DNA from 2 places in the uncultured Azonexus sp. genome. Region 1 is predicted to be linked to the other one. Evidence: predicted binding sites of a transcription regulator. Region 1 holds the regulator's gene; the other holds the start of a gene.
The links. Region 1 encodes HrcA, which represses chaperone genes, less so after heat shock. Its sites were predicted from a motif close to TNTTAGCACTCNNNGNCNNNGAGTGCTAANA; they were not measured.

Region 1 (5,929 bases):
TGCCAAGCCTTGTCGTTCTCGTCGATCCAGCCGTTACCGTCGTCGTCGAGTTGCGCCAGTTCGGCAAAGCCGTCACCGGAATTCGGGCCAAACATTTCATTGCCGTTGTTGATCTTGCCATCGCCATTGCGATCGAAGACCAGGTAGGCGCTGCCACTGGCCAGGCGGGAAATCTGCTCCTCCTTGCCATCGCTGTCGAGGTCGAAGGAGAAGCGTTGATCCAGCAGGCTGGCGGCGTTGCCCGAGAAGTTGAGAACCAGGGGGTCGACCTTGCGCGCCGCATCACCCAGTCGCAGGCTGATCGAACTTTCCTCGTGATAGGCGCGCGACATCATCAGGGTGATGTCAAAGCGGATTTCCTTGCCGTCGGCGGTCTTGACGGTGCCGCTGGCGGTGAAGCTGGTGGCTTCAACCTCGGTATAGGATTCGTGATAGTCGTATTCGATGCCGAAACCGGCCGGGGCGTTCGCATTCTGGCCGCCGGCGTTGCCCGGCGGGGCCGGAACATCGACCGGACGGGAACGATCCGCGAGTTCGCGCGCGTCGAAGATGCGGGTCGACTTGCCGGTCAGTGCCTCGAGCATCAGGCGCATCAGCAGCATGCGCGGATCTTCGTCGATGCGGTCCTCGATTTCCTTGTCGATACTGTCGGCCGCTGACGCCGCCGCTGCCGCCTTGCCGGCCTCGGAAATCACCACCAGGGGGCGGGCAGGTGCATCACCCGCCGCGCCCCGGCCTTCGAAATCGGGGCGCTGGGGGCCAACCCAGGCACGCAGCGACTCGCTGACCTCGTGACGCTGCATGCTGCTGTGCGATGAGGCCAATTGCAGTTCGGCACTGGCGATTTTCATGTTGGCCTCCCGGCAATGTGATCAGACACATTGTTAACGGCAGGCGCGGCGGGAAATTAAGTTGCGGCCCCGAATTTTCTGGCTTCGTCCAGGCTTCTGGCGAGCGCTTGCGGATTGTCTTCTGCCTTCGTCTCCCAGCCGCCAAGGTGGCGCTCGACGAGGTCGCCGAGCGCGGCAATCCAGTCCGGGGCCTCGTTGAGTGCCGGAATGTAGTGGTATTCCTTGCCGCCGGCAGCAAGGAAATCGTCGCGGCCTTCCTGGGCGATTTCTTCGAGCGTCTCCAGACAGTCGGCGGAGAAGCCGGGACAGATCACGTCAACCCGACGGACGCCGGCCTGACCCCAGGCGTGCAGGGTTGGCGCGGTGTAGGGCTGCAGCCATTCGGCCTTGCCGAAGCGGGACTGGAAGCAGATCTGGTACTGGTCGTCGCGCAGGCCAAGCCGTTCGGCGAGCAGTCGGCCGGTCTTGTGGCATTCGCAGAAGTAGGGGTCGCCAAGGTCGAGGCTGCGTCTCGGCAGGCCGTGGAAGCTCATGAGCAGCCGGTCGCCGTCGGCCAGTGGACCGACCTGCTGCCAGTGGCGACGGACGCTGACTTCGAGTGCCGCCAGGTAGCCGGCGTCGTCGTGGTAGTTGCGCAGGAAACGCATCTCCGGTTGGTTGCGCGTCTGCAGCAGCCAGCGAGCGGCTTCGTCGACGACGGTGGCGGTGGTGCTGGCGGCGTACTGCGGGTACATCGGCACGATCAGGATGCGCCGGTGGCCGGCGGCTTTGAGGCGGTCGAGTACGGCGCCGACCGAGGGCTGGCCGTAACGCATCGCCCAGGTGACCTCGACCCGGTGGCCGCGCTCGCCGAGCAGTCCCTTGAGCAGCTTGGCCTGGCGTTCGGTATGTACGCGCAGCGGCGAACCTTCGTCGGTCCACACGGAGGCGTACTTGGCGGCGGATTTCTTGGGCCGGATATTGAGGATGATGCCGTTCAGGATCAGCCACCACAGCGCCTTGGGGATTTCGACGACACGCGGGTCGGAGAGGAACTGCTTGAGATAGCGGCGCAGCGCCGGCGCGGTCGGCGCCTCGGGCGTGCCGAGGTTGACCAGGATGACGGCGGTGCCGGCGGGCGTGCCGTGGCGGTACGGCGGTTCGGGCTGGAAGCGGGGCATCAGTTGTCGTTCTTGCCGGAAAGGGCGGAGGTGAGCAGGCGGGCGGTGATGTCGACGATGGGGATGACACGCTCGTAGGCCATCCGGGTCGGGCCGATGACGCCGACCGAGCCGACCACCTGGCCGTCCACGCTGTAGGGGGCGGCGATGACGCTGCATTCGTCGAGCGTGGCGATGCCGGATTCGCCGCCGATGAAGATGCGCACGCCTTCGGCGCGGTTGGAGATATCGAGCAGGCGCATCAGGCTGGAGCGTTGTTCGAAGAGGTCGAACAACTGGCGCAGGCGTTTCATGTTCGACGACAGTTCCTCGACGTCGAGCAGGTTCTTTTCGCCGCTGATCACGTAGGGTTGGGCATTTTCGGCCAGGGCCGCATCGCCGGCCTCGAGCGCCAGCGACATCAGCGGCTTGATGTCCTCACGCAGTTGCTGGATTTCGTGCGCCAGGCGCTGGCGGATCTGCTCGAAATCGAGGCCAGCGAAGTTCTGGTTCAGGTAATTCGCCGCGGCGACCAGTTCCGACGGGCTGTAAGACTTGTCACTGGTCAGGATGCGGTTCTGGACATCGCCGTCGGTGGTGACGATGATCAGCAGGATGCGCTTTTCGGACAGGCTGAGGAATTCGATCTGGCGGATGCGGTTGGCGGCACGACGCGGAGCGATGACGACACCGGCGAAGTGGGTCAGGTTGGACAGCAACTGCGAGGCGTTGGCGATCACCTGGTTGGCCGGCAGGCCGTGCAGGGCTTCTTCCATCGCGCCCATCTGGCGGGCTTCGAGCGGCTGCACGGTGAGCAGGCTGTCGACGAACAGGCGGTAACCGCGCGCTGTCGGCACCCGTCCGGCCGAGGTGTGCGGGCTGGCGACGAAGCCGGCCTCCTCGAGGTCGGCCATGACGTTGCGGATCGTCGCCGGCGACAGGTCGAGGCCGGAAAATTTCGACAAGGCGCGCGAGCCGACCGGTTGCCCGTCGGCAATGTAGTGTTCGACCAGGGCCTTGAGCAGGGTGCGCGAGCGATCATCAAGCATGGCGTGGATTCTACCCAAAAGCGGCGGCGGCACGGCAAGCCGTTTTTTATGCAAGAATTCGCACCCATGAACCGCCTGCGCCAACCCCGAACCATCGCCCTCGTCGGCAAGTACCACAGCCCGGAAATCGCCGAATCGTTGCGGCGTCTGGCCGAGTACCTGCACGAGCGCGGCGTCTCGGTCTTCGTCGAGCGCGAGACCGCCGAACATATCGGCAAGCTGGTCGACCTGTCGCGCTGGGTCACCTGCGGCTTCAACGACATCGGCGCCCATGCCGACGCGGCCATCGTGCTTGGCGGCGACGGCACCATGCTCAACGCGGCGCGCCGGTTGGCCCGCTATTGCGTGCCGCTGGTCGGGGTCAACCAGGGGCGGCTCGGCTTCATGACCGACATCGCCCGCCAGGACATGCTCAGTTGCATGGACGACCTGCTCGACGGCCGTTTCCTGCGCGAGAACCGCATGCTGCTGGCGGCCGAAGTGATCCGCGACGGCAAGGAGTTGGCGACCAACATGGCGCTCAACGATGTCGTCATCGACAAGGGTGCAATCGGCCGGATGATCGAATTCGAATTGTTCATCGACGGCGAGTTCATCTACAACCTGCGTTCCGACGGCCTGATCGTGTCGACGCCGACCGGTTCGACCGCCTATTCGCTGTCGGCCGGCGGCCCGATCCTGCATCCGACGCTGACCGGCATCGCGCTGGTGCCGCTGTGTCCGCACGCGCTGACCAACCGCCCGGTGATCGTCAATGACAACGCCGACATCGAACTGCGCGTCACTCACGCCGACGACCCGCGGGTGCACTTCGACGGTCAGCTGACGCTCGACCTGCAGACCGGCGACAGCGTCCGTCTGCGCCGTTCCGAACACACCATCTGTTTCCTGCATCCACCGGGTTACAGCTACTTCGCCATGCTGCGGCAAAAGCTGCAGTGGAGCGAGCGGCCCAAGGGATAAGCATGCTCCGCCACCTGACTCTGCGCGACTTTGTCATCGTCGACCGCCTCGAACTCGAATTTTCCGCCGGTTTCGGCACGCTGACCGGGGAGACCGGCGCCGGCAAATCGATCCTCATCGACGCCCTGGCCCTGGCGCTTGGCGAGCGTGGCGACGCCGGCGTCGTCCGTGCGGGCTGCGACAAGGCCGAGATCGCCGCCACCTTCGACGTTGCCGCCTTGCCCGAAGTCGCTGCCTGGCTCGACGAAAACGGACTCGATGCCGGCGACGAACTGCTGCTGCGCCGGGTGGTCGATGCCAACGGCCGCTCGCGTGCCTGGATCAACGGCTCGTCGGCGACCGTCCAGCAGTTGCGCGAAGTCGGCGAGTGGCTGGTCGATATTCACGGTCAGCACGCCCACCAGTCGCTGTTACGCGCCGATGCGCAGCGCCAGTTGCTCGACGGCCACGCCGGTCTGGGCGAATTGGTACGCGAGGTCGGCGGTGCCTGGAAGTCCTGGCGCGATGCGGAACAGGCCTGGCGGATGGCGAGCGAAGGGGCGGCGGCACTGTTGCGCGAGCGCGAGCAACTGGAATGGCAGGTCGGCGAACTGGCAGCGCTGGCTTTCACCGCCGACGAGTGGGCCGAGCTCGACCTCGAGCATCGCCGCCTCGGCCATGCGGCCAGCCTGATCGAGGGGGCCCAGTACGCACTCGGCGTGCTCGCCGAAGACGACGCCGCCTGCGAGCGCCAGATCGACCGCGTCGCCACCCGGTTGGCCGGGTTGGCCGATTATGATCCGGCACTGGCCGAGGTCGCCGGGCTGCTCGGTTCGGTTCAGGCCGAGTTGGCGGACGCCGTGTCGACGTTGCGCCGCTATGCCGACCGCGCCGATCTCGATCCGTCGCGGCTGGCCGAAGTCGAAGCGCGGATGGACGCAGTCATGGCCCAGGCGCGCAAGCACCGGGTGCCGCCGGTCGAGTTGCCGGCGCTGCTTGCTGGCTGGCAGGCGCGACTGGCCGAACTGTCGGCGGCGGCCGATCTCGAAGGGCTGCAGGCGCGTGTCGATGCGCTGCGCAGTGCCTATCTGGAAGTTGCCGGGCGTTTGTCGGCAGGACGGCGCCAGGCCGCCGAAGAGATGGGCGCCCGGGTTAGCGAGATCATGCGCCAGCTGGCGCTGTCTTCCGGCCGTTTCGAGGTGGCGTTGCTGCCGCTCGATAACGGTGCGGTTTACGGCCTCGAACAGGTTGAGTTCAGGATCGGCGGCCTCGCCGGCAACGAAGCCAGGCCGCTGGCCAAGGTCGCTTCCGGCGGCGAACTCTCGCGCATCAGCCTGGCCATCCAGGTGCTGACCTCGCGTTCGGCCAGCGTGCCGACGCTGATTTTCGACGAGGTCGATGTCGGTATCGGCGGCGGTGTTGCCGAAATCGTCGGTCGCCTGCTGCGCGAACTCGGCCGCGAACGCCAGGTGCTGTGCGTCACCCACCTGGCGCAGGTGGCGGCGCAGGCCGACTGGCAGTGGCAGGTGAGCAAGGCGGGTCGCGACGGCGTCGTGCTGTCGGCGATCAAGGCGCTCGACGACGACGGCCGGGTCCGGGAAATCGCGCGCATGCTGGGCGGCGTCGAAATCACCGACATCACCCTGCAGCACGCCCGCGAGCTGTTGCGCCTGGACGCTTAGGCGAACACCTTGGTGGCCGCGAAAGCGGCCAGCAACAGGAAGAAGACGCCGCTGACGCGGTGAATCCAGACCAGCGGCAGACGATTGAGCAGGCGGCGGCCGGCGATGATGCCGAGCAGCGAGGTGGTGGCCAGCGCCAGCGTGGCGCCGGTCCAGATGGCGGCGGCGCTGCCGGTGCTGCCCAGGCCGGCGACGGCAATCTGCGTCTTGTCGCCGAATTCGGCCAGGAAAATCAGCAGGAAGGTGGTGGCGAAGATGCCGTGCCC
Region 2 (5,929 bases), on a different contig from region 1:
TGCTGACCATCGAACTGGGCGACCTTTTTCCGGAACTCAAGGGCAAGCGCGTGCGCGGCCGGGTCGAGGGCAACAAGGTCGTGCCCTACTGGACGCGCGGCGACATCCTGGCCAATGACAAATTGCCGGCGAAGACGCTGGCCTGGGTCGATGATCCGATCGAACTGTTCTTCCTGCAGATCCAGGGTTCCGGCCGCATCCGTCTGCCCGATGGCAGCACGATGCGGGTCAATTACGCTGACCAGAACGGTCATCCGTATCGTTCGATCGGCCGCCTGCTCGTCGAGCGCGGCGACCTGAAGCTGGAAGAAGCGTCGATGCAGGGCATCCAGGCCTGGGCGCGGGCCAATCCGGCGCGTCTCGACGAGTTGCTCAACAGCAATCCGAGCTATGTCTTCTTCCGCGAGATGCCGGCCAGCGACGACGGTCCGATCGGCGCCCTCGGCGTACCGCTGACGCCCGAGCGCAGCATCGCCATTGATCCGCGCTCGATTCCGCTGGGAGCGCCGGTCTTCCTGGCGACGACGCGCCCCAATTCGGCGCAGCCGCTGAACCGGCTGGTGATGGCGCAGGACACCGGCGGTGCCATCCGTGGTGCAGTGCGCGCCGATTTCTTCTGGGGCTTCGGCAAGGAGCCGGGCGCCCTGGCCGGCCGCATGAAACAGGACGGCCGGATGTGGGTTCTGCTGCCGCCGGGACATCCGCTCGACTGAGTTGATGCACGATACCGGGGCGTTTGCCCCGCGTCATGCACGCTTGCGGTGCGCGTTTTGTTTTGGTGCATTTTCCAATGCACTGATTTGAAACGGATTTCATGCACTGGAATGGTGCTTGCTTTTCCGGCTCCCAGATTATTTTCTGGGGGTCCCATGGAAACTTTGCACTCTGGCAGCAACGTATTGTTCATTCTTCTGGGCGGCATCATGGTGCTGGCCATGCACGCCGGCTTCGCCTTCCTCGAGGTCGGCACGGTACGCAAGAAGAATCAGGTCAACGCCCTGGTCAAGATCCTGACCGACTTCGGCGTGTCGACGATTGCCTACTTCTTCATCGGCTACGGCATCGCCTACGGTGTTCATTTCTTCAGCGGTGTCGAGACGCTGATGGAGAAGAACGGCTATGAACTGACCAAGTTCTTCTTCCTGCTCACCTTCGCCGCCGCGATTCCGGCCATCATTTCGGGCGGGATCGCCGAGCGCGCGCGCTTCTACCCGCAACTGGCGGCCACCTTCATGCTGGTCGGCTTCGTCTACCCCTTCTTCGAGGGGATCGCCTGGAATGGTGCCTTCGGCATCCAGGACTGGCTGACGGCCACTTTTGGTGCGCCCTTCCACGACTTCGCCGGCTCCGTCGTGGTGCATGCGATGGGCGGCTGGATCGCGCTGCCGGCGGTGCTTCTTCTTGGTGCGCGTTATGGCCGTTACACCAAGGACGGCCGGATGTCGGCGCATCCGCCTTCGTCGATTCCTTTCCTGGCGCTCGGCGCCTGGATCCTGACGGTAGGCTGGTTCGGCTTCAACGTGATGAGCGCGCAGACCATCGAGAACATTTCCGGCCTAGTCGCGATCAACTCGCTGATGGCCATGGTCGGCGGCACGCTGGCGGCGCTGGTGCTCGGCAAGAACGACCCCGGCTTCGTCCACAACGGCCCGCTGGCCGGTCTGGTCGCCATCTGCGCCGGTTCCGATCTGGTGCATCCGATGGGCGCGCTGGTCATCGGCGCCATCGCCGGCGCGATGTTCGTGATCCTGTTCACGCTGACCCAGAACCGCTGGAAGATCGACGACGTCCTCGGCGTCTGGCCGCTGCACGGTCTGTGCGGCGCCTGGGGCGGCATCGCCGTCGGCATCTTCGGCAGCACCGCGCTCGGCGGCGCCGGCGGCGTCGCCTTCATGTCGCAACTGCTGATGACCCTGCTGGCAATCGGCGTCGCCCTGCTCGGCGGTTTTGCCGTCTATGGCGGCCTGAAGCGCGCTTTCGGCCTGCGTCTCGACCAGGAAGAGGAATACCAGGGTGCCGACTTGAGCATCCACCGCATCACGGCGACGCCGGAGCGCGAACCGAGCTGGTAAATCGCCAGGCGGGCGGAAGCCGGAAAAGAAAAAACTTCCGCCCTGCCCTTGAAATCGGCCAAGGGCGTCACTATTATTAGCACTCACCGGCGACGAGTGCTAACAGATGCCCGCGCCGGTCCCGGTGCCGCAGCCGCGTGCCCGGCCAATTTCAGTGTTTTGCAGATAAAACTACAGGAGCGATATCCATGAACATCCGTCCTTTGCACGACCGTGTGATCGTCAAGCGCGTCGAAGCCGAGCGTACCACTGCCTCCGGCATCGTCATCCCCGATTCCGCCGGCGAGAAGCCGGATCAGGGTGAAGTGCTGGCCGTCGGCCCGGGCAAGCGTGACGACGCCGGCAAGTACATCGTTCCCGACGTCAAGGTCGGCGACCGTGTCCTGTTCGGCAAGTACGCCGGCCAGGCCGTCAAGGTCGATGGCCAGGAAGTCCTGGTCATGCGTGAAGAAGACATCATGGGCGTGCTGCAGAAGTAATTCCTGCATCCGACCTTTCAACAGAACAATTTTCAGGAGCTATTCACATGGCAGCCAAAGAAGTCAAATTCGGTGATTCCGCCCGCGCCCGTATGGTCGAAGGCATCAACATCCTGGCCGACGCGGTCAAGGTGACCCTCGGCCCGAAGGGCCGCAATGTCGTGCTCGAGCGTTCGTTCGGCGGCCCGACCGTGACCAAGGACGGCGTTTCCGTCGCCAAGGAAATCGAACTGAAGGACAAGTTCGCCAACATGGGCGCGCAGATGGTCAAGGAAGTCGCTTCCAAGACCTCCGACATCGCCGGTGACGGTACCACCACCGCCACCGTGCTGGCTCAAGCCATCGTCCGCGAAGGCATGAAGTACGTTGCCGCCGGCATGAACCCGATGGACCAGAAGCGCGGCATCGACAAGGCTGTCGCCGCCACCATCGAAGAGCTGAAGGCCATCTCCAAGCCGTGCACGACGACCAAGGAAATCGCCCAGGTCGGTTCGATCTCGGCCAACTCCGATTCCTCGATCGGCGACATCATTGCCGAAGCCATGGAAAAGGTCGGCAAGGAAGGCGTCATCACCGTTGAAGACGGCAAGTCCCTGGCCAACGAACTCGACGTCGTCGAAGGCATGCAGTTCGACCGCGGCTACCTGTCGCCGTACTTCATCAACAACCCGGACAAGCAGGTTGCCCTGCTCGACAACCCGTTCATCCTGCTCTTCGACAAGAAGATCTCCAACATCCGCGATCTGCTGCCGGTGCTGGAACAGGTTGCCAAGTCCTCGCGTCCGCTGCTGATCATCGCCGAAGACGTCGATGGCGAAGCGCTGGCTACCCTGGTCGTCAACAACATCCGCGGCATCCTGAAGACCGTTGCCGTCAAGGCCCCGGGCTTCGGCGACCGTCGCAAGGCCATGCTGGAAGACATCGCCATCCTGACCGGCGGCACCGTGATCTCCGAAGAGACCGGCCTGTCGCTGGAAAAGGCTGACCTGAAGGATCTGGGTCAGGCCAAGCGTGTCGAGATCGCCAAGGAAAACACCACCATCATCGACGGCGCCGGCGACGAAGCTTCGATCCAGGCCCGCGTCAAGCAGATCCGCGTGCAGATCGAGGAAGCGACCTCCGACTACGACCGCGAAAAGCTGCAGGAACGCGTGGCCAAGCTGGCCGGCGGTGTTGCCGTGATCAAGGTTGGCGCTGCCACCGAAGTCGAAATGAAGGAAAAGAAGGCCCGTGTCGAAGACGCGCTGCACGCCACCCGTGCCGCCGTTGAAGAAGGCATCGTTCCTGGCGGCGGCGTTGCCCTGCTGCGTGCCCGTTCCGCGGTCAAGACCCTGAAGGGCGAGAACCACGACCAGGACGCCGGCATCAAGCTGATCCTCAAGGCCATCGAAGCCCCGCTGCGCGAAATCGTTGCCAACGCCGGCGACGAGCCGTCCGTGGTGGTCGACAAGGTCGTTCGCGGCAAGGGTAACTACGGTTACAACGCCGCTTCCGGCGAGTACGGCGACATGGTCGAAATGGGCGTGCTGGATCCGACCAAGGTGACCCGCACCGCACTGCAGAACGCCGCCTCCGTGGCCGGCCTGATGCTGACCACCGAGTGCATGGTGGCTGAACTGGTCGAAGACAAGCCGGCCGGCGGCATGCCCGACATGGGCGGCATGGGCGGTATGGGTGGCATGGGCGGCATGGGTATGTAATACCCGGCCGGCCTCGCGCCAGTCAAAGGCCCCGCTTCGGCGGGGCTTTTTTTCGCCCGCTTTTTGCGGCATCGCAACATGCGCCGGAATGCGCTATTCTTGCGGCCTTTGCGTCGCCGGGCCGGTGGTCCGATGGAGTCGGTTTCATGCAGAAGCAAGCTGCGAGTTGCGGCCATATCCGTGAAAATCCGCGATTTCTGGCCCTGGTCAGAAAACGGAACCGCTTCGCTTTTTTCCTGGCAGCCCTGATCGTCATGGCTTATTTTTCCTACATCCTGGTGCTGGCCTTCTCGCCGAAATGGCTGGCGCTGCCGCTATTTGACGGCATGGCGACCAACACCGGCGTGCTGTTCGGGCTGGCGATCATCGTGCTCACCGTCGTCCTGACGGCCATCTACGTGCGCCGGGCAAACCGGGAGTTCGATGCCGAAACGACCGAAATCCGCCGCCAGGCATTGAAATGAGCCCGTCCGTCCGTTTCCTGATTCTTGCTGCCTGCGCACTGGCAACTGCCGGTGCCGCGCTGGCCATGCCCTCGGTCGGCCTCGGGCCGCGCCAGCCGACCAACTGGTCGGCGATCACCACCTTCATCTTCTTCGTCGGCGCCACCTTGTGGATGACGCGCCTGGCGACCGTGCGCAGTCGCTCTTCGGCCGACCTGTATTCCCCTGGTGGCGGGATTTCCGGCTTCCAGAACGGCCTGGCGATTGCCGGCGACTACATGTCGGCGGCGTCCTTCCTGGGGATTTCCGGCCTGGTTTTCGTCAGCGGCTTCGATGGGCTGATCTTCTCGGTCGGCTGGCTGGTCGGCTGGCCGGTGATCACCTTCCTGATGGCCGAGCGCCTGCGCAACCTGGGCAAGTTCACCTTTGCCGACGTCGCTGCCTACCGTTTCGCGCAACGTCCGGTGCGCACCTTCGCCGCGGTCGGTTCGCTGGTCGTCGTGCTTTTCTACCTGACCGCACAGATGGTCGGGGCCGGCCAGCTGGTGAAAATCCTGTTCGGGCTGGAGTACGCCTATGCGGTGATCATGGTCGGCATCGTGATGATGATGTACGTGCTGCTCGGCGGCATGACGTCGACGACCTGGGTGATGATCAACAAGGCGGTTTTCCTGCTCGCCGGTACCACGCTGATGGCGCTGGCGGTGATGTTCCATGTCGGCTTCAACCCCGAGGCCCTGTTTGCCCGGGCTAGCGACCTGCATGTGCTGAAGGACGCGCTGATGGCACCCGGCGGCTTGATCAAGGATCCGGTGTCGGCGATCTCCGTCGGCATGGCGCTGATGTTCGGTACGGCGGGTCTGCCGCACATCCTGATGCGTTTCTTCACCGTCGCCAATGCCCGCGAGGCGCGCAAGTCGGTGGCCTGGGCGACGCTGTGGATCGGTTATTTCTACGTGCTGACCTTCATCATCGGCTTTGGCGCCATCGTCAGCCTGATCGGCAACCCCGGCCCGTATTTCGTCGGCGGCAAGGTTGCCGGTGGTTTGCAGGGGGGCGCCAACATGGCGGCGGTGCACCTGGCCAGCGCGCTGGGTGGCGATCTTTTCCTGGGCTTCATTTCGGCCGTGGCCTTCACCACGATCCTGGCGGTGGTGGCTGGTCTGACCCTGTCCGGCGCCTCGGCCGTGTCGCACGATCTCTATGCCACGGTGTGGCGCAAGGGCAATGTCCGG

Region 2: Q0799_RS10925 (co-chaperone GroES) is a predicted target of HrcA. The motif match lies at 2,147-2,177, and genes of this name have one in related genera.

Annotation. Positions count from the first base shown of each region.
Region 1 covers NZ_CALJNI010000019.1:93,651-99,579, reverse strand. The annotation lists gene Q0799_RS13450 (VCBS repeat-containing protein) at 1-851, opposite strand, end outside; gene hemH (ferrochelatase) at 908-2,011, opposite strand; gene hrcA (heat-inducible transcriptional repressor HrcA) at 2,011-3,039, opposite strand; gene Q0799_RS13435 (NAD kinase) at 3,088-4,002, shown strand; gene recN (DNA repair protein RecN) at 4,005-5,663, shown strand; gene Q0799_RS13425 (TMEM165/GDT1 family protein) at 5,660-5,929, opposite strand, start outside.
Region 2 covers NZ_CALJNI010000015.1:35,722-41,650, reverse strand. The annotation lists gene Q0799_RS10935 (murein transglycosylase A) at 1-713, shown strand, start outside; gene Q0799_RS10930 (ammonium transporter) at 870-2,072, shown strand; gene Q0799_RS10925 (co-chaperone GroES) at 2,261-2,551, shown strand; gene groL (chaperonin GroEL) at 2,599-4,251, shown strand; gene Q0799_RS10915 (DUF485 domain-containing protein) at 4,398-4,715, shown strand; gene Q0799_RS10910 (cation acetate symporter) at 4,712-5,929, shown strand, end outside.